Variovorax terrae: one gene and its partner. The protein of the gene in region 2 binds, or shares a complex with, the protein of the main gene of each other region. Links are inferred from orthologs where the notes say so. Each region holds a gene or a part of one and is shown on either strand. Other genes may lie near its edges. The genes, in order: ybiB and cgtA.

Evidence for each region.
Region 1: the proteins of cgtA (region 2) and ybiB are in contact, whole or in part, in a crystal structure (PDB 8BFT), measured with the Escherichia coli proteins. The link is inferred for Variovorax terrae from one-to-one orthologs.

What each region holds. Positions count from the first base shown.
Region 1 is NZ_JALGBI010000001.1:989,947-999,968, forward strand. Bases 3,686-6,471 are described here. They hold ybiB (DNA-binding protein YbiB), read right to left. Parts: upstream 5,639-6,471; coding sequence 4,733-5,638; downstream 3,686-4,732. Other genes in these bases: MMF98_RS04665 (TetR/AcrR family transcriptional regulator), read right to left, coding at 3,686-3,889; cobA (uroporphyrinogen-III C-methyltransferase), read right to left, coding at 3,972-4,736; MMF98_RS04680 (nitrate reductase), read right to left, coding at 5,700-6,471. In the rest of the region: MMF98_RS04640 (CaiB/BaiF CoA transferase family protein), read right to left, coding at 1-238; MMF98_RS04645 (HpcH/HpaI aldolase/citrate lyase family protein), read right to left, coding at 242-1,096; MMF98_RS04650 (MaoC family dehydratase), read right to left, coding at 1,110-1,562; MMF98_RS04655 (IclR family transcriptional regulator), read right to left, coding at 1,567-2,337; MMF98_RS04660 (hypothetical protein), read right to left, coding at 2,509-3,075; more of MMF98_RS04665, read right to left, coding at 3,362-3,685; more of MMF98_RS04680, read right to left, coding at 6,472-8,504; nitrite reductase small subunit NirD, read right to left, coding at 8,635-9,018; MMF98_RS04690 (type IV pili methyl-accepting chemotaxis transducer N-terminal domain-containing protein), read right to left, coding at 9,028-9,807; nitrite reductase large subunit NirB, read right to left, coding at 9,830-10,022.
Region 2 is NZ_JALGBI010000002.1:476,204-482,244, forward strand. What follows is about bases 1-2,877. They hold cgtA (Obg family GTPase CgtA), read left to right. Parts: upstream 1-842; coding sequence 843-1,913; downstream 1,914-2,877. Other genes in these bases: rplU (50S ribosomal protein L21), read left to right, coding at 181-492; rpmA (50S ribosomal protein L27), read left to right, coding at 505-762; proB (glutamate 5-kinase), read left to right, coding at 1,972-2,877. In the rest of the region: more of proB, read left to right, coding at 2,878-3,108; MMF98_RS17730 (CNP1-like family protein), read right to left, coding at 3,122-3,625; MMF98_RS17735 (RNA pyrophosphohydrolase), read right to left, coding at 3,612-4,262; MMF98_RS17740 (proline--tRNA ligase), read left to right, coding at 4,353-6,041. UniProt on the Escherichia coli protein: An essential GTPase which binds GTP, GDP and possibly (p)ppGpp with moderate affinity, with high nucleotide exchange rates and a fairly low GTP hydrolysis rate.

The DNA of each region.
Region 1 (10,022 bases), on a different replicon or contig from region 2:
GGCGGCCCTCGGCGGTCTTCGCGTCGATGACGGCGCTGCGCTTGTTGCGGTTGAAGTTGAGATGCGCGTGGCTCATCTTCGCGTGGCGCTGCGGCGTGACGTGGCGGAACACGTCCCCGGCGGCGGATTCCACCTTGATCACGTCGGCGCCCATGTCGCCCAACATCTGCGTGGCCATCGGCCCCATGCCGACGCCGGTCAGGTCAAGGATCCGCACTTTGTCCAGTGCACCGGCCATCGCTCAGGCCCTCCCCATGAGCCGGCGCGCCAGGCGAAGATGGGGCTGGTCGATCATCTTGCCGTCCAGGTTGAAGGTGCCCGCATCCGGATTGCGCTCGAAGGCCTCGAGCACCCTGGCGGCCCAGGCCAGCTGGCTTTCATCGGGCGTGAAGGCCGCGTTGATGGCCTCGACATGCCGGGGGTGGATCGCGAGCTTGCCGGCGAAGCCGTCGCGGCAGGCCTCCTGCGCCTCGTCGGCCAGCACCGTGGGCTCGTCCAGCTCGACGCAGACGGTGTCGATGGCCCGCACGCCCGCTGCCGCGGCGGCGTAGAGGCACAGCGAGCGCGCGAGCCGGTAGGGCTCGGTGTAGCGGCCCTGGTGCCGGTTGCCCAGCGAGCCGACGTCGGCGGCCAGGTCTTCCGCGCCCCAGGAGAGGCCCCACAGGCGAGGCGTCACATGGGCGTAGCTGCCGAGCCCGAAGATCGATTGCGCGGTTTCCGTGACGATGGCCAGGATGCGCGTGCTGTCCTGGGGCAGGCCGGCCTGCGCCTCGAAGGCATCGAGGTAGTGCGCGGCCTGGAGCAGGGCCTCGCGCCCCTGGCATTTGGGCAGGACGATGCCGTAGGGCCGCGCCGGCATCACCGCGGCGAGGTCCTGCAGCAGGTGGCCGCTGTCCAGCGCGTTCACGCGCACCCAGGCCTGCTGGGTGGCGGGCACCTGCGCCAGCATCTGGCGCACGAGGGGGCGCGCGGCCGGCTTGCGGGCCGGGGCGACAGAGTCTTCAAGATCGAGGATCAGGGCGTCGGCGGCGGTGGTGATCGCGCGCTCGAACTTGCGCTGCGAGTCGCCGGGCACGAACAGGAAGGTACGGGTCATGCGGGGCGCTCCCTCAGGCCGGGCGCTTGTGCATCAGCGCGGAGCGCTTGCAGCGGGCCACCACCTCGTCGCGCTGGTTCAGGGCGAAATGCTCGAACTCCACGATGCCGGCGCGCGGGCGCGACTGGCTCTCGCGCACCGAGAGCACGCGGGTCTGCACGTGGATGGTGTCGCCGGCGAAGACGGGCTTGGGAAACGCCACATCGGTCATGCCCAGGTTGGCGACGGTGGTTCCGAGCGTGGTGTCGTTGACGGTCATGCCGATCATCAGCCCCAGGGTGAACAGGCTGTTGACCAGGGGCTTGCCGAACTCCGTCTTGGCGGCGAAATGCGCGTCCAGGTGCAGCGGCTGCACGTTCATGGTCAGCGAGCTGAACATCACGTTGTCCATCTCGGTGACCGTGCGGGTCCAGTCGTGGTTGAACTGCTGGCCAGGGGAAAACTCTTCGAAATACAGTCCCGACATCGGGCTACTCCTTGGTGGATGGGGTGGTTCTGGGGGGCTCGATGCTCTGGGCCAGGCTGCGGCTCGCGGCCGCGAGCGCCTGGCCGATCTCGTCGACACGTTCGCCCGACCGGCCCATGGGCGCGCCGACGACGAGCGAGAACGCCATGCCGTGCAGCACCAGGGGCGCCGCGACCGACAGCGTGTCGGCCTGGTGCTCGGCCAGGTTGGCGTGCCAGCCGCGCCGGTTGCCCTGCTCGATGACTTCGAGCAGCGAGGCCCGGTCGATCACGGTGGTGCCGGTGTAGGCCTCCAGCCGCAGCCGGTCGACCAGGCGGGTCCGCTCGGGCAGCGGCATCAGGCCCAGGAGCGCCCGCCCTGACGCGGAGGCATGCAGGGGCTTGGTCTGTCCGACATGGGCGGCGAAGCGCACGGTCCGGTCGGCCTCGGCCACGTCCAGGTACATGACGCGGTCGCCCGAGCGCTGGGCCAGGATCAGCGTTTCCTGCAGCTGGGCCCGCAACTGCTCCAGCACGGGCCGGATCCGGGCGGCGACCTGGTCGTGCGCGGCCACCAGCTCGGCCTCGTTGAGCCAGCGCCGGGTGAGGTAGTAGCGCCCGCTGGCCTGGTAGGCATAGCCCTCGGCTTCGAGCGTGTCCAGCAGGGCCAGGCAGCTCGATTTGGGAAACCCCAGCGCGGCCGAGATCTGCGACAGACTGGCCGGCGCCTGGGAGGCCGCGAAGAACTGGAGGATCTCCAGCACCCGTTTGGCGCTCTTGACTTCGTTCATGGACATGAACAATAGTTTATGAATATGTTTTATTTGGCATAAATAGGGAAAACCCTTGGTTGCTGCGGCCGCGCGCGCCGATCCGGGCCGGACGGCATCCGGCTCGGGGGCGTGGTGGGTCAAGGGGAAAGGGAAGGGCCTGCGCCGTCGCAGGCCCGTCGCTGGGCGTACGGGTGCTCAGGGCCTGGCCAGCGGAATCTGCAGGTTGGTGGGGCGGTTGTCTTCGGTGTCGAAGCCCCGGCCGTCCACGTTGCGCGCGCCCCAGAACAGCAGGCCATGGCTGAAGTAGACGAGGTCGTACTCCATGAAGTGGCGGCCTGCGACCAAGCCGAACGGCGCGAAGTTCTTGCCGAAGATGCTCTGCTTCGCCCCGACCTGCCAGGCGTCGTAGCCCGGGCCGGCCACCTTGTTGAGCAGGTCGGCGAAGCCCTGCAGCAGCGGGGTGACTTCGTAGGCTTCGTCGGCGACGAAATCCACCTTCTGGGCGCCGGCGGCGATCGGGTGCTCGCCGCGCCAGCCCATGTGGCCGCGCAGGTCGATGCGCGCCAGGGGGACCTTGCCGTAGGGGTCGGCGGAGTTGACGATGGACAGCTCGAAGCGGTCGCCGTCGAGGTAGCGGAAGCGGCGCTGCAGGTAGAACGGCTTGAGCGTGCCATCCGGGTTCTTGGTGGCGCTCGGGCGGATCTCGGGCGCGATGCTCACCCAGTCGCCCAGCAGGGCCTGCTTGGTTTGGTCGAGAGTCATGGTGGTGTGCCTTTCTGTGGAGGAGCCTGTCGGGGAAGAAACCGGGGTGGCGCAGCCCGCGGCCAGTGCAAGGGTGGCTGCGGCTGCCAGGAAACGTAGCGCAAGAAAGCGTTGCATGCTCGATGTCCTTTCCGGGAGGGGCGTGATTATGGATGTCAATCAACATCCATAATGGTAAGAGGATAGCGATTGACATCCAGATCGTCAACATGGGCGCGCCGGGGCTGGGTGGCGCTCCTGTCGCAGGGGCGCCGGTGGGGTATGGGTGGAGCGCGGGGGGCCGGGCTCAGCCCAGCCGGGCTTTCAGGTCGGCCGCCGCCGCCCGCAGGATTTCCCGGGACAGCTTCTCATCGCTGACGGCGCGGGCCATGGCGGTGGCGCCCACCAGGGTGGCCAGCGCCGCCAGGGCCGGCGCGCGCTTTTCTTCGGCGGGCAGCGTGGTGATGAGCTTGCCGATGAGCTCGGCATAGCGGTTGACCTGCGCGGCATAGGCCGAGCGGGCGCGCTCGCCGCTGCGCACCACGTCGCCGGCCAGCGTGGTGACGGCGCAGCTCGCGGCGATGTTGTCGCGGTGCGTGAGGCTCAGGTAGCCGTCAATCAGCCAGCCAAGGCTCGCCTTCGGGTCGGCCGCGATGCTGTCGGCCACCGCGCTGCCGTCGCGCAGGGCGCGCTCGATGGCCTCGGCCACCAGTTCGGCGCGCGAGTTGAAGTGCTTGTAGAAGCCGCCGTGGGTCAGGCCGGCCTCCTTCATCAGGTCGGCCATGCCGATGCCATCGACCCCGCGCTCGCGGAAGCGCTCGGAAGCGACCTTCACGATGCGCTCGTGACTCTCGGCTTTGGCAGTGCGCGAATGACCCATGCCGCCGATTATCGGCGCACGCCCAGTGGGGTTTGGTTCAGGCGGCCCGCTCGAGCGCGGGCAGGCCGGCCGCCTGGGCGCCCCGCACCACGTCGCCCACGACGATGACCGAGGGGCTGGCCAGCCCTTCAGCGGTGAGGGTCGCCTGCAGCCGCCCCAGCGTGGCCACCGCGTGGCGCTGGCTGGCCAGCGTGGCGTTCTGGATGATGGCCACCGGCGTCGAGGCCGGCAGGCCGCGCAGCAGCTCGCGCTCGATCTCGGTGGCGCCGGCCACGCCCATGTAGATCACCAGGGTCAGGCGCGCGTCGCGCGCCGTGGCCGCGAGCTGCGCCCAGTCGATGCCGGCCTCGCCAGGGCGCGCGTGGCCGGTGACGAACACGACGCCGTGGGCGTGGTCGCGGTGCGTGAGCGGCAGGCCCAGGCTGGTGACGGCGGCCAGCCCGGCGGTGATGCCGTTGACGACCTCCACCTCGACGCCGGCCGCGCGCAGGTGCTCGACCTCCTCGCCGCCGCGCCCGAAGATGAACGGGTCGCCGCCCTTGAGGCGCACCACGTTCTCGCCCTCGCGCGCGGCCATCACCATGAGCTTCTCGATGAAGGCCTGCGGCGTGCTCTTGCAGCCGCCGCGCTTGCCCACGTGCACGATGCGCGCGCTGGGCGCTGCGTAGGCCACGATGGCGTCGCTCACGAGGTCGTCCACCAGCAGCACGCTGGCGGCCTGGATCGCCTTCACGGCCTTGAGCGTGAGCAGTTCGGGGTCGCCAGGGCCCGCGCCGACGAGAGTGACTTTGCCTGTGTTCATAGCTGTGAGACCAAGTGCAAGATGTGTTCCACCTGCTGCGCGATCGAGGCCGGCAGCGGGCTGGCGCCGGCCAGCACGGATTGGGTGTAGGCCGCGGTGCTGGCGGCATCGATGTCCCGCGGCAGGTCGGGCACGCTGGGCAGCGTGCCTTTCACGCCCTCCTGCAGCAGCACGGGACGGCCCGCGATGAAGCCCTGCATCTGCGGCGTGCGGCGCGCATCGGCCACTACCTCGCCCTCGGTGCCGCGCAGCAGCAGGGCATTCGCGCCCATGAGCTCGAAGGTGGCGGCCATGGAGAGGGCGTACTCGGGATGGGTGTAGCTGCTCACCACCAGCGCCGTGCCCTTGCTCGGGTTCATGAGCTTGACGAGGCTGTGCGCCGGGTTGCGCAGGCCCACCACGCGGCGCACGTCGAGCAGGCGCTTGAGGCCGGGGCTCAGCAGCTCGGTCGGGGCATGGGCCACGGTGCTGTTTGCTATCTTATTGATAGCTAACAATGACCGCACGCCAAGGACCTCCAGCACATCGGAGGCAAAAACCCGGCTCGACTCGGTGGCCGTGCCGTGCACCAGCACCGGCAGGCCCTCGCGCGCCAGCAGCAGGGCCAGCAGCGGCGTCAGCACCGGCAGCTTGCGCGCACCGTTGTAGCTGGGCAGCACCACCAGCGGGCGGTCGCTGGCGGGCAGCCGGTTCAGGCGGGTGTAGGTGGCATCGAGGAAGCCCGCCATCTCCTCGGGTGTTTCGCCCTTGATGCGCATGGCCAGGCAGAAGCCGCCGACTTCGAGGTCGGTCACCGTGCCGTCCAGCACCTGGCCGAACAGGTCGGCCGCCTGCGCGCGCGTGAGCGATCGCGCGCCCTGCTTGCCGCGGCCGATTTCCTTGATGTACTGGCTGATTCCCATGGGTGCCGTCGATTGTCTGCGATGCCTGATGACTTCGGGCTATATGGCGAATGACGCGGGCTCAGGCCGGCGCGGCCTCGGTGTCGCGCACCAGGCGCCGCAGCTCCGGCACGCAGGAGCCGCACTGGGTGCCGCAGCGCAGCGCGCCCTGCAGCGCGGCGAGCCGTTCGCCCTCGCTGCCCGCGCAGCCGGCGAGCTGCGCGCGGATCGCCACGTCGGTGACGTTGAGGCAGGTGCACACCGGCTTGCCGCGCGAGACCACGGCCACCGGCGGCCTGGCGCCCGGCGCCAGCAGCAGGCGGCCATAGGCCTGCGCGGGCAGGCCGTCCTGCAGCACGGCGCGGATCCAGGCCTCGGCCGAGGTGTCGCCGGCCAGCAGGAAGCCGTCCAGCGTCACGGCGTCGCCGTGGCGCGCGAGGCGGGCCGCGCGGCGCTGGGCGCGGCGTGCGTCCGCGTAGCGCAGGGTGTCGGCCCGGTCCAGGCCGAGCCATTGCTCCAGTTGGGCGAGCACCTCGGCCGGCGGCGCCTCGAAGGCGGCCCCCCGGAACAGCAGGCCATGGCGCGCGCTGGCCTGCTGCGACAGCGGCACCTGGCTGGAGAACGGCACGCAGGCGGCGAAGGGGAACAGCGCCATCATTCGCCGCAGCCCGGTCTGCGCGGCGAGCACCTGCTCGCCCGGCAGCCAGGCCATGGCGAGCAGCGACCAGGGCAGCTCGGCCTTCAGGATCTTGACGGCCGCATGCTTGAGTTCGGGCTGTTTCGAATCGGGGCAGGCGGCCGAGGTGGTGAGCGCGTTCACGCCCGCCAGCGGCTTGCCGGTGCTGCTGACGCCGCTCAGGAACTCCTCGCCCCAGTGCATGGCGATGAAGGCCTGGCTCAGGCCGACCTCGGCGCTGGCCTGCGCCGGCAGCACGATGGAGCCGCGCTTGCTGGTCACGTGCACGAGGTCGCCGTCGCGCAGCTGGCGCCGCGCCATGTCCTGCGGGTGCAGCTGCACGGCGGGTTCCGCCACATGGCCGAACAGGCGGCCCAGCGTGCCGGTGCGGCTCATGCCGTGCCACTGGTCGCGCAGCCGCCCGGTGGTCAGCGCGAACGGGTAGCGCGACTCGCGCGGCTCCGCCACCGGCCGGTAGGCGTTGGCGACGAAGCGCGCGCGGCCGTCGGCGGTGGGGAAGCGGCCGTCCTCGTAGAGCCGGGCCCGGCCCTGGGTGTCGCCCGAGCGCATTGGCCACTGCAGCGGCCGCTCGTCGAGCGCGGCGTAGCTCATGCCGGTGATGTCGAGGTCGCGGCCGCGGGTGGACTCGCGGTGCTCATTCCAGATCGCCTCCACGCCCGCGTCGGCCAGCGGGTACGGGAACAGCGTGGGCTGGCCCGGGCGCAGCCGCTGTTCGAGCCGGTGCGCGAAATCGACGGCGATGGCCCAATCGTGCCGCGTCTGGCCCGGGCCGGGAACGGCGGGCCGCACGCGGCTGATGCGGCGCTCGCTGTTGGTCACGGTGCCGGTCTTCTCGCCCCAGGTGGTGGCGGGCAGCAGCAGGTCGGCATGGGCGCAGCTGGCCGTGGTAGCGAAGGCTTCCTGCACCACGACGAACTCGGCGCGCTCGAGCGCCCGGCGCACCATGGCCTGGTCAGGCATGGACTGCGCGGGGTTGGTGCAGGCTATCCACAGCGCCTTGATCTCGCCGTCGGCCGCGGCCTGGAACATCTCCACGGCCGGCTTGCCGGGTTTTTCGGGCACCGAGGGCAGGCCCCAGAGCGCGGCCACTTCGGCGCGGTGCTGCGGGTTGGCGAGCTCGCGATGCGCGCTGAGCAGGTTGGCCAGCCCGCCGACCTCGCGCCCGCCCATCGCATTGGGCTGGCCGGTCAGCGAGAACGGCCCGGCGCCGGGCTTGCCGATCTGGCCGGTGGCCAGGTGCAGGTTGATCAGCGCCGTGTTCTTGGCGGTGCCGCTGCTCGACTGGTTCAGGCCCTGGCAGTACAGGCTCAGGGTGGCCGCCGAGGTGGCGAACCACTGGGCCGCCGTGAACAGGTCCTGCCTGGCGATGCCGCAGGTCTGCGCCACGAGGTCGGGCGTGCAGTCGCGCACCAGGGCCTTGAGTTCGTCGAAACCCGAGGTGTGGGCCGCGATGTAGCCGGGCTGCGTCCAACCTTCCCACAGCATGATGTGCAGCAGGCCGTTGAACAGCATCACGTCGGTGCCGGGCTGTAGCGGCAGGAACAGGTCGGCGATCTCGGCGGTGCCGGTGCGGCGCGGGTCGGCCACGATGATCTTCAGCGCCGGGTTGGCGGCGCGCGCCTCCTCGATGCGGCGAAACAGGATGGGGTGGGCCCAGGCCGCGTTGCTGCCCGCGATGAACAGGCATTGCGCGTGGCTCACGTCGTCGTAGCAGGCGGGCGGCGCATCGGCGCCCAGCGTCTGCTTGTAGCCGGCGACCGCGCTGCTCATGCACAGGCGCGAGTTGGTGTCGACGTTGTTGGTGCCGACCAGGCCCTTGGCGAGTTTGTTGAAGACGTAGTAGTCCTCGGTCAGCAGCTGGCCCGAGATGTAGAAGCCGACGGCATCGGGGCCGTGGTCATGGATCAGCTGCGCAAACTTGCCGGCGGCGTGGTCGAGGGCCGCGTCCCATGAGACGGGCACCGGCGCTTCGCCGCGCCCGGCCCGCCGCATCGGCTGCAGCAGGCGCGTCTGCCGCGTCACGGCGGCGCTGGCCGTGAGGTGCAGGGTCGAGCCCTTGGTGCACAGCCGGCCGAAGTTGGCGGGGTGGTCGGGGTCGCCGCGCACGCCGGTGATCTGCGGGCCCTCGCTTTCGATAATGACGCCGCAGCCCACGCCGCAGTAAGGGCAGGTCGATCGAGTCTCCGTCATCGCGCCCATCCTCGGGGCTGCGGCGTTTCACGGATTCCGCAAAGCGGACCGCCGCAGGCGAGTCCGCAGCCCACACCGCAATAGGGACAGGTCGATCGAGTCTCCGTCATCGCGCCCACCCCGTCATGGCTCAGGCGGCGGCCGGATGGTGGGCCGGCCCGGCGGTGGGACGCGCCAGCCCGGTGCCCACCGTCTGCAGCTCGTGCGCGTCCAGGTGCACCAGGCCCGCTTCCACCTTCACGCTGAAGCGGGGCGTGCAGCCCTCGTCGGGCGCGCGGGCGCAGCCGTCGGCCAGGCCGATGGTCCAGTTGTGCAGCGGGCAGGCCACGCTGGTGCCGAACACGATGCCCTGCGACAGCGGGCCGCCCTTGTGCGGGCAGCGGTCGAGCAGCGCGAAGATCTCGTCCTGCTCGCTGCGGAACACGGCCACGTCCAGCCCGTGCGGGCGCGACACGCGGCGCGAGCCGAGCCGGGGGATGTCGTCGATGCGGCAGATGGCTTTCCAGTCGCTCATGATGGAACCTCAGGCTTTCAGGTTGGCGTACAGACCGGTGACGCGGTCCATGATGGTGAGCAGGTTCTCGCTCGACACGAACACGTCCGACAGCGCCCTGGCGTGCACCGTGCTGGCCTGCGGGCGCTGCAGCGCGAGGTCGAAGAACACCCACTGGCCGTCGGCCAGGGCGAGTTCGTCGCGGATCCTTGCGGTGGCCTCGGGCGCGCTGCGCAGGGTCTGCATGGCCGTGAGGAATTCGCTGCGCGCCTTGGCCAGCTCGGCGGCCGCGAGCTGGGGCTCGACCTGCATCGCGCCGGCCATGTAGAACTTGGCCATGCGCTGCGACAGCATGCGCTGGCGCCCGGCGATGTTGACGAGCCTGCCCAGCGGCTGGCCCGAAAGCTGCTCGTACTGCACCGTGCCCTGGTTGGCGAGCGCCAGCACCCGGGCGTCGTTCTGGATCACCTGGCTGGCGCCGTTGCGGCTGGGTTGGGCGCCGACCAGCGAGGCCTTGAGGTCCGACCATGCGAGCTCGAGCCGGCCGTAGGTGTCGCGCAGTTCGGGCGTGGGCGCGAAGCCCTTGAGCTCGGCGAGCTGGCGGTCGAACAGGGCCATCGAGCGGTCCAGCACGGCACGCGCGCTGGAGACCTCGACCTCCTGCACCACGGCCAGGTAGGCCTTGCCCATGCGCTGCGAGAGCATGCGCTGGCGCCCGGCCTTGTTGATGGCGTCGTTGACGTCGGCCACCTGTGCGGCCAGGGGCAGCGCGGCGCAGGCGCTGGCGATCAGAAGGGTTCTGCGTTTCATGGGCATGTTCAGGGTGGCTGCCTCAGGCGCCCAGCGGGGCGAACTGCCGCGTGTCCACGGCCGCCTTGTCGAACTCGAACCACGGGTCGGGCTCGCCGTCCAGGCTGAACTGCAACCGCTCCCACAGCGCCCGGCGGCCTTCGGGGTCGTCGAGGATTCTCTTTTTCACGGCGTCCAGGCCGACGCGGTTGACGTAGTGCACGGTGCGTTCCAGG
Region 2 (6,041 bases):
TGGAGGAGTTGACGGCCAAGGCAGGTAACACAAGTAAGTGCGGGGATTATAGGAAGGCCGCGCGGACCTTCCGGCGGCGCCTGGAACCGGCTGGGCGCGGGCGATGTTAGTGGATGCAAACCGTGCTATAATCTTTGGCTCTGTGGAAATCCGTCCGCAGAACTCATTCGAGAGGTCAACATGTACGCGGTCATAAAAACCGGCGGCAAACAATACCGTGTTGCTGCTGGCGAGAAAATTAAAGTAGAACAGATTGCTGCGGACGTAGGCCAGGAAATCGTGATCGACCAGGTTCTGGCTGTCGGAAACGGCACCGAGCTCAAGGTCGGCACCCCCCTGGTGTCCGGCGCAACTGTGAAAGCCACTGTGGTGGCGCACGGCAAGCACGACAAGGTTCGCATCTTCAAGATGCGCCGTCGCAAGCACTATCAGAAACGCCAGGGGCATCGTCAGCAGTTCACCGAGCTGCAGATCGCTTCTATTGCTGCATAAGGAGCAACGGAAATGGCACAGAAAAAAGGCGGCGGCTCTACGCGAAACGGGCGCGATTCCAAGCCCAAGATGCTCGGCGTGAAGGCTTTCGGCGGTGAACTGATCAGCGCCGGCTCCATCATCGTGCGCCAGCGCGGTACCAAGTTCCATCCCGGCACCAATGTCGGCGTGGGCAAGGACCACACCCTGTTCGCCCTGGTGGACGGCCACGTGTCGTTCGCCGTGAAGGGTGAGCAGAACAAGCACCTGGTCAGCGTGACCCCGGCATAAGGCATCAGGCTTTCCGGCACGAAAGCCCTGCGTCGACGCGCAGGGCTTTTTTGTTTCATGCCCCCTAAAATCATCGCATCATGAAATTCGTAGACGAAGCCTTCATCGACATCGCGGCTGGCGACGGCGGGAACGGCTGCGTCTCGTTCCGCCACGAGAAGTACAAGGAATTCGGCGGCCCCAACGGCGGCGACGGCGGCCGGGGCGGCCATGTGTTCGCCGTGGCGGATTCCAATCTCAACACCCTGGTGGACTTCCGCTTCTCGCGCCGCCACGAGGCCAAGCGCGGCCAGCACGGCATGGGCTCCGACATGTTCGGCGCCGCCGGCGACGACATCACGCTCAAGATGCCGGTGGGCACCATCATCACCGACGCCGAAACCGGCGAGGTGCTGTACGAGCTGCTCACGCCGGGCGAGGTGATCACCATCGCCAAGGGCGGCGACGGCGGCTTCGGCAACCTGCGCTTCAAGAGCGCCATCAACCGCGCGCCGCGCCAGAAGACGCCGGGCTGGCCCGGCGAGAAGAAGAGCCTCAAGCTCGAACTCAAGGTGCTGGCCGACGTCGGCCTGCTGGGCCTGCCCAATGCCGGCAAGTCCACCTTCATCACCGCGGTCTCCAACGCCCGCCCGCGCATCGCCGACTACCCGTTCACCACGCTGCACCCCAACCTGGGCGTGGTGCGCGTCGGCCCCGAGCAGAGCTTCGTGGTGGCCGACCTGCCGGGCCTGATCGAGGGCGCGGCCGAGGGCGCCGGCCTGGGCCACCTGTTCCTTCGCCATCTGCAGCGCACCCGGCTGCTGCTGCACATCGTGGATATCGCTCCGTTCGACGAGGGCGCCGACCCCGTGGCACAGGCCAAGGGGATCGTCAACGAGCTCAAGAAATACGACGCCGCGCTGTACGACAAGCCGCGCTGGCTGGTGCTCAACAAGCTCGACATGGTGCCTGCCGACGAGCGCGCCGCGCGCGTCAAGGACTTCGTCAAGCGCTTCAAGTGGAAGGGCCCGGTGTTCGAGATCTCGGCCCTCACGCGCGAGGGCTGCGAGCCGCTGGTGCAGGCGATCTACCAGCATGTGAAGGCGCAGCAGGTGGCCGAGCAGCCGCCGGTGGAGATCGATCCACGCTTCACGGGCGATCCGGCGCCGTGACCGGTTGCTATCAAAACAATAGCTGACAACGTCCACTGCACCTGGACATCAAGCCAAAATGATTGAAAAAACAGCTTCCACCGTGCTGCGCGATGCCCGCCGCATCGTGGTCAAGGTCGGCTCCAGCCTGGTGACCAACGAAGGCCGCGGCCTGGACGAGTCCGCCATCGGCGAATGGTGCCGCCAGCTGGCGTGGCTGGCCGGGCAGGGGCGCGAGGTCGTCATGGTGTCCAGCGGGGCCATCGCCGAAGGCATGAAGCGCCTGGGCTGGAGCGCGCGGCCGCATGAAGTCCATGAGCTGCAGGCCGCCGCCGCCGTGGGCCAGATGGGGCTGGCGCAGATGTATGAAACCAAGCTGCGCGAGAACGGCCTGGGCAGCGCGCAGGTGCTGCTCACGCACGCCGACCTGGCCGACCGCGAGCGCTACCTCAATGCGCGCTCCACGCTGCTCACGCTGCTGCGCCTGCATGTGGTGCCGGTGATCAACGAGAACGACACGGTGGTCAACGACGAGATCAAGTTCGGCGACAACGACACCCTGGGCGCACTGGTGGCCAACCTCGTGGAGGCCGATGCGCTGGTCATCCTGACCGACCAGAAGGGCCTGTACACCGCCGATCCGCGCAAGGACCCGGCGGCCACCTTCGTGCACGAAGCCAAGGCCGGCGACCCGGCGCTGGAGGCCATGGCCGGCGGCGCGGGCTCGAGCCTGGGCAAGGGCGGCATGATCACCAAGATCCTGGCCGCCAAGCGGGCCGCGGGCTCGGGCGCCTCCACCGTGATTGCCTGGGGCCGCGAGCGCGACGCGCTGGTGCGCCTCGCGCGCGGCGAGGCCATCGGCACCCTGCTGGTGGCCCAGACCCAGAAGACGCAGGCGCGCAAGCAATGGATGGCCGACCACCTGCAGCTGCGCGGCGCGGTGACGGTGGATGCCGGCGCCGTGGTCAAGCTGCGCGACGAGGGCAAGAGCCTGCTGCCGATCGGCATGACGGCGGTGGAAGGCGATTTCTCGCGCGGCGAGGTGATCGCGGTGCGGGATGCGCAGGGCACCGAGATCGCGCGCGGGCTGGCCAACTACGCCAGCGCCGAAGCGCGCCTGCTGTGCCGCAAGCCGTCCGGCGAATTCGAGGCGCTGCTGGGCTATGCCGCTGAGCCCGAGATGGTGCACCGGGACAACCTGGTGCTGACCCGCTGACCCCCGGCGCCGATCAGCCGCGCTTCTGTTCGTTCTGGTTGCGCAGGTCGCGCAGGATGTGCTGCACGCTGGGCGGCGGCGCATTCTCCGCGCACACGCCCTGGCGGGCCAGCTCCAGCGCATAGCGGGGGCGGACCGCCTTGTACATCGACTGCCACTCGGGGGCGCTCACGGGCGTCCAGCCGCTGCCCTCGTTGTAGCGCGCGTAGGTCTTGAACTCCCCGGTGGCGCAGCGGATGCCCTCGTACATCGTGTTGGTGGCGCCGCCGCTCTTGCTGCGCGCCACCACCACATAGCGCACCACGCCATCGCCGCCGATGCGAATGGTGCCGGCATCGACGCCGAACGCCAGCGAGGAGGAGGCGCTGACCTCGAACGGCACCAGGCGCGACAGCTCGAAGGCCGGTGGAGGCGGCGCGTCGTTTTCGCGCCAGTCGGGGTTGTCGGCAGCCAGCTGGGCGAAGGCCCCGCCGGCCGCCAGCGCCAGCAGAGCTGGCGCCAGATCACGAAACCGCATGGTTGTTGTCCTGGGGAGCCGCAGCACTGGTCTGCGGATCGGGTTCAAAGGTCGCGCCGGGCGGCAGCTCGAAGCCAGCGCCGGGCAGGGGATCGGGCGGCACGTCGTGCGCCTCGTGTTCGCGCGAGCGCATGCCGCTGCGCAGGTAGCGGTTGCGGTGGTCGTGGCGCGGCAGGTAGCGGGCCAGCTCGGTCAGCGCCATCTCGTAGACACCGCGCTTGAACTCCACCACCACGTCCAGCGGCACCCAGTAGTCGTTCCAGCGCCAGGCATCGAACTCGGGGTGGTTGGTGGCGCGCAGGTTCAGGTCCCAGTCATGGCCCACCAGCTGCAGCAGATACCAAATCTGTTTCTGGCCCTTGTAGTGGCCGCGCGCGTCGCGGCGGATGTACCGGTCGGGCACTTCGTAGCGCAACCAGTCGCGGGTGCGGGCGACCACGCGCACATGCTGCGGCATGAGCCCCACTTCTTCATGAAGTTCGCGGAACATCGCCTGCTCCGGGGTCTCGCCCCGGTCTATGCCACCCTGCGGAAACTGCCAGCTGTGGGTGCGGATTCGCTTGCCCCAGAACACCTGGTTTTTCTGGTTGAGCAGGATGATGCCGACGTTCGGCCGAAAGCCGTCCCGGTCAAGCATAATCAAACCCCAAATTTTTAAACTGAGTTCATTATGCACGCCACTGCGCGGGCGGCAAGGGGCTTGGTACCTATTCATTATTTCCGCCCGATGAAAGCCTCCCAGTTCTTCATTTCCACTCTCAAGGAAGCGCCCGCCGATGCCGAAGTGGTGAGCCACAAGCTCATGACGCGCGCTGGCATGATCAAGAAGCTGGGGGCCGGCATCTACAGCTACATGCCGATGGGCCTGCGGGTCATCCGCAAGGTCGAGGCCATCGTGCGCGAGGAGATGAACCGGGCCGGCGCCGTCGAGTGCACCATGCCGGTGATCCAGCCGGCCGAGCTGTGGCAGGAGACCGGCCGCTTCGACAAGATGGGCCCGGAGCTGCTGCGCATCAAGGACCGGCATGAGCGCAGCTTCATCGTGCAGCCGACCAGCGAGGAAGTGGTCACTGACATCGCGCGCCAGGAACTGCGCAGCTACAAGCAGCTGCCGAAGAACCTGTACCAGATCCAGACCAAGTTCCGCGACGAGCGCCGGCCGCGCTTTGGCCTGATGCGCGGGCGCGAGTTCATCATGAAGGATGCCTACAGCTTCGACCGCGACATGGCCGGGGCCAAGGCCAGCTACCAGGTCATGGCCGCGGCCTACCGCCGCATCTTCGACCGCTTCGGCTTGTCGTACCGCGCCGTGGCCGCCGACAGCGGGGCCATCGGCGGCGACCTGAGCGAGGAGTTCCAGGTGATCGCTGCCACGGGCGAGGACGCCATCGTCTACTGCCCGAGCAGCAGCTATGCCGCCAACATGGAAAAGGCCGAGGCGCTGGCGCCCGCCGGGCCGCGTCCGGCGCCGGGGCAGGCCCTCGTGAAGACGCCGACGCCGGGCAAGAGCACCTGCGCCGACGTGGCCGAGCTGCTCGGCCTGCCGCTGCAGCGCACCGTCAAATCGCTGGTGCTGGCGACCGACACGCTGAACGAGGCCGGTGAAGTGGCCAGGACTCAGGTCTGGCTGTTGCTGCTGCGCGGCGACCATGACATGAACGAGGTCAAGGTCGGCAAGGTGCCGGGGCTGGAAGGCTTCCGCTTCGCCACCGTCGCCGAGATCGAGAGCCATTTCGGCTGCAAGCCGGGCTACCTCGGCCCGATCGGCCTCAAGCAGCCCGTGAAGATCGTGGCCGACCGCGACGTCGCCGTCATGGCCGACTGGATCTGCGGCGCCAACGAGATCGATTTCCACCTCACCGGCGTCAACTGGGGCCGCGACGTGGCCGAACCCGACCTTGTGGCCGACCTGCGCAACGTGGTGGCGGGCGATGCCTCGCCCGACGGCCAGGGCGTGCTCGCCATCGAGCGCGGCATCGAGGTCGGCCATGTGTTCTACCTCGGCACCAAGTACAGCCAGGCCATGAACGCCACCTTCCTGGACGAGAACGGCAAGCCCCAGTTCATGGAAATGGGCTGCTACGGCATCGGCATCACGCGCCTGCCCGCGGCCGCCATCGAGCAGAGCCACGACGAGCGCGGCATCGTCTGGCCCGACGCCATCGCGCCGTTCACCGTGGTGATCTGCCCGATCGGCATGGACCGCAGCGCCGAGGTGAAGGCCGCTGCCGAGGCGCTGCATGACGATCTGGCCGCGGCCGGCGTGGATGTGCTGCTGGACGACCGCGGCGAGCGCCCCGGCGCCATGTTTGCCGACTGGGAGCTGATCGGCGTGCCGCACCGCGTGGTGATTTCCGATCGCGGCCTCAAGGAAGGCCAGCTCGAGTACCAGCACCGCCGCGACACCGCTGCCACC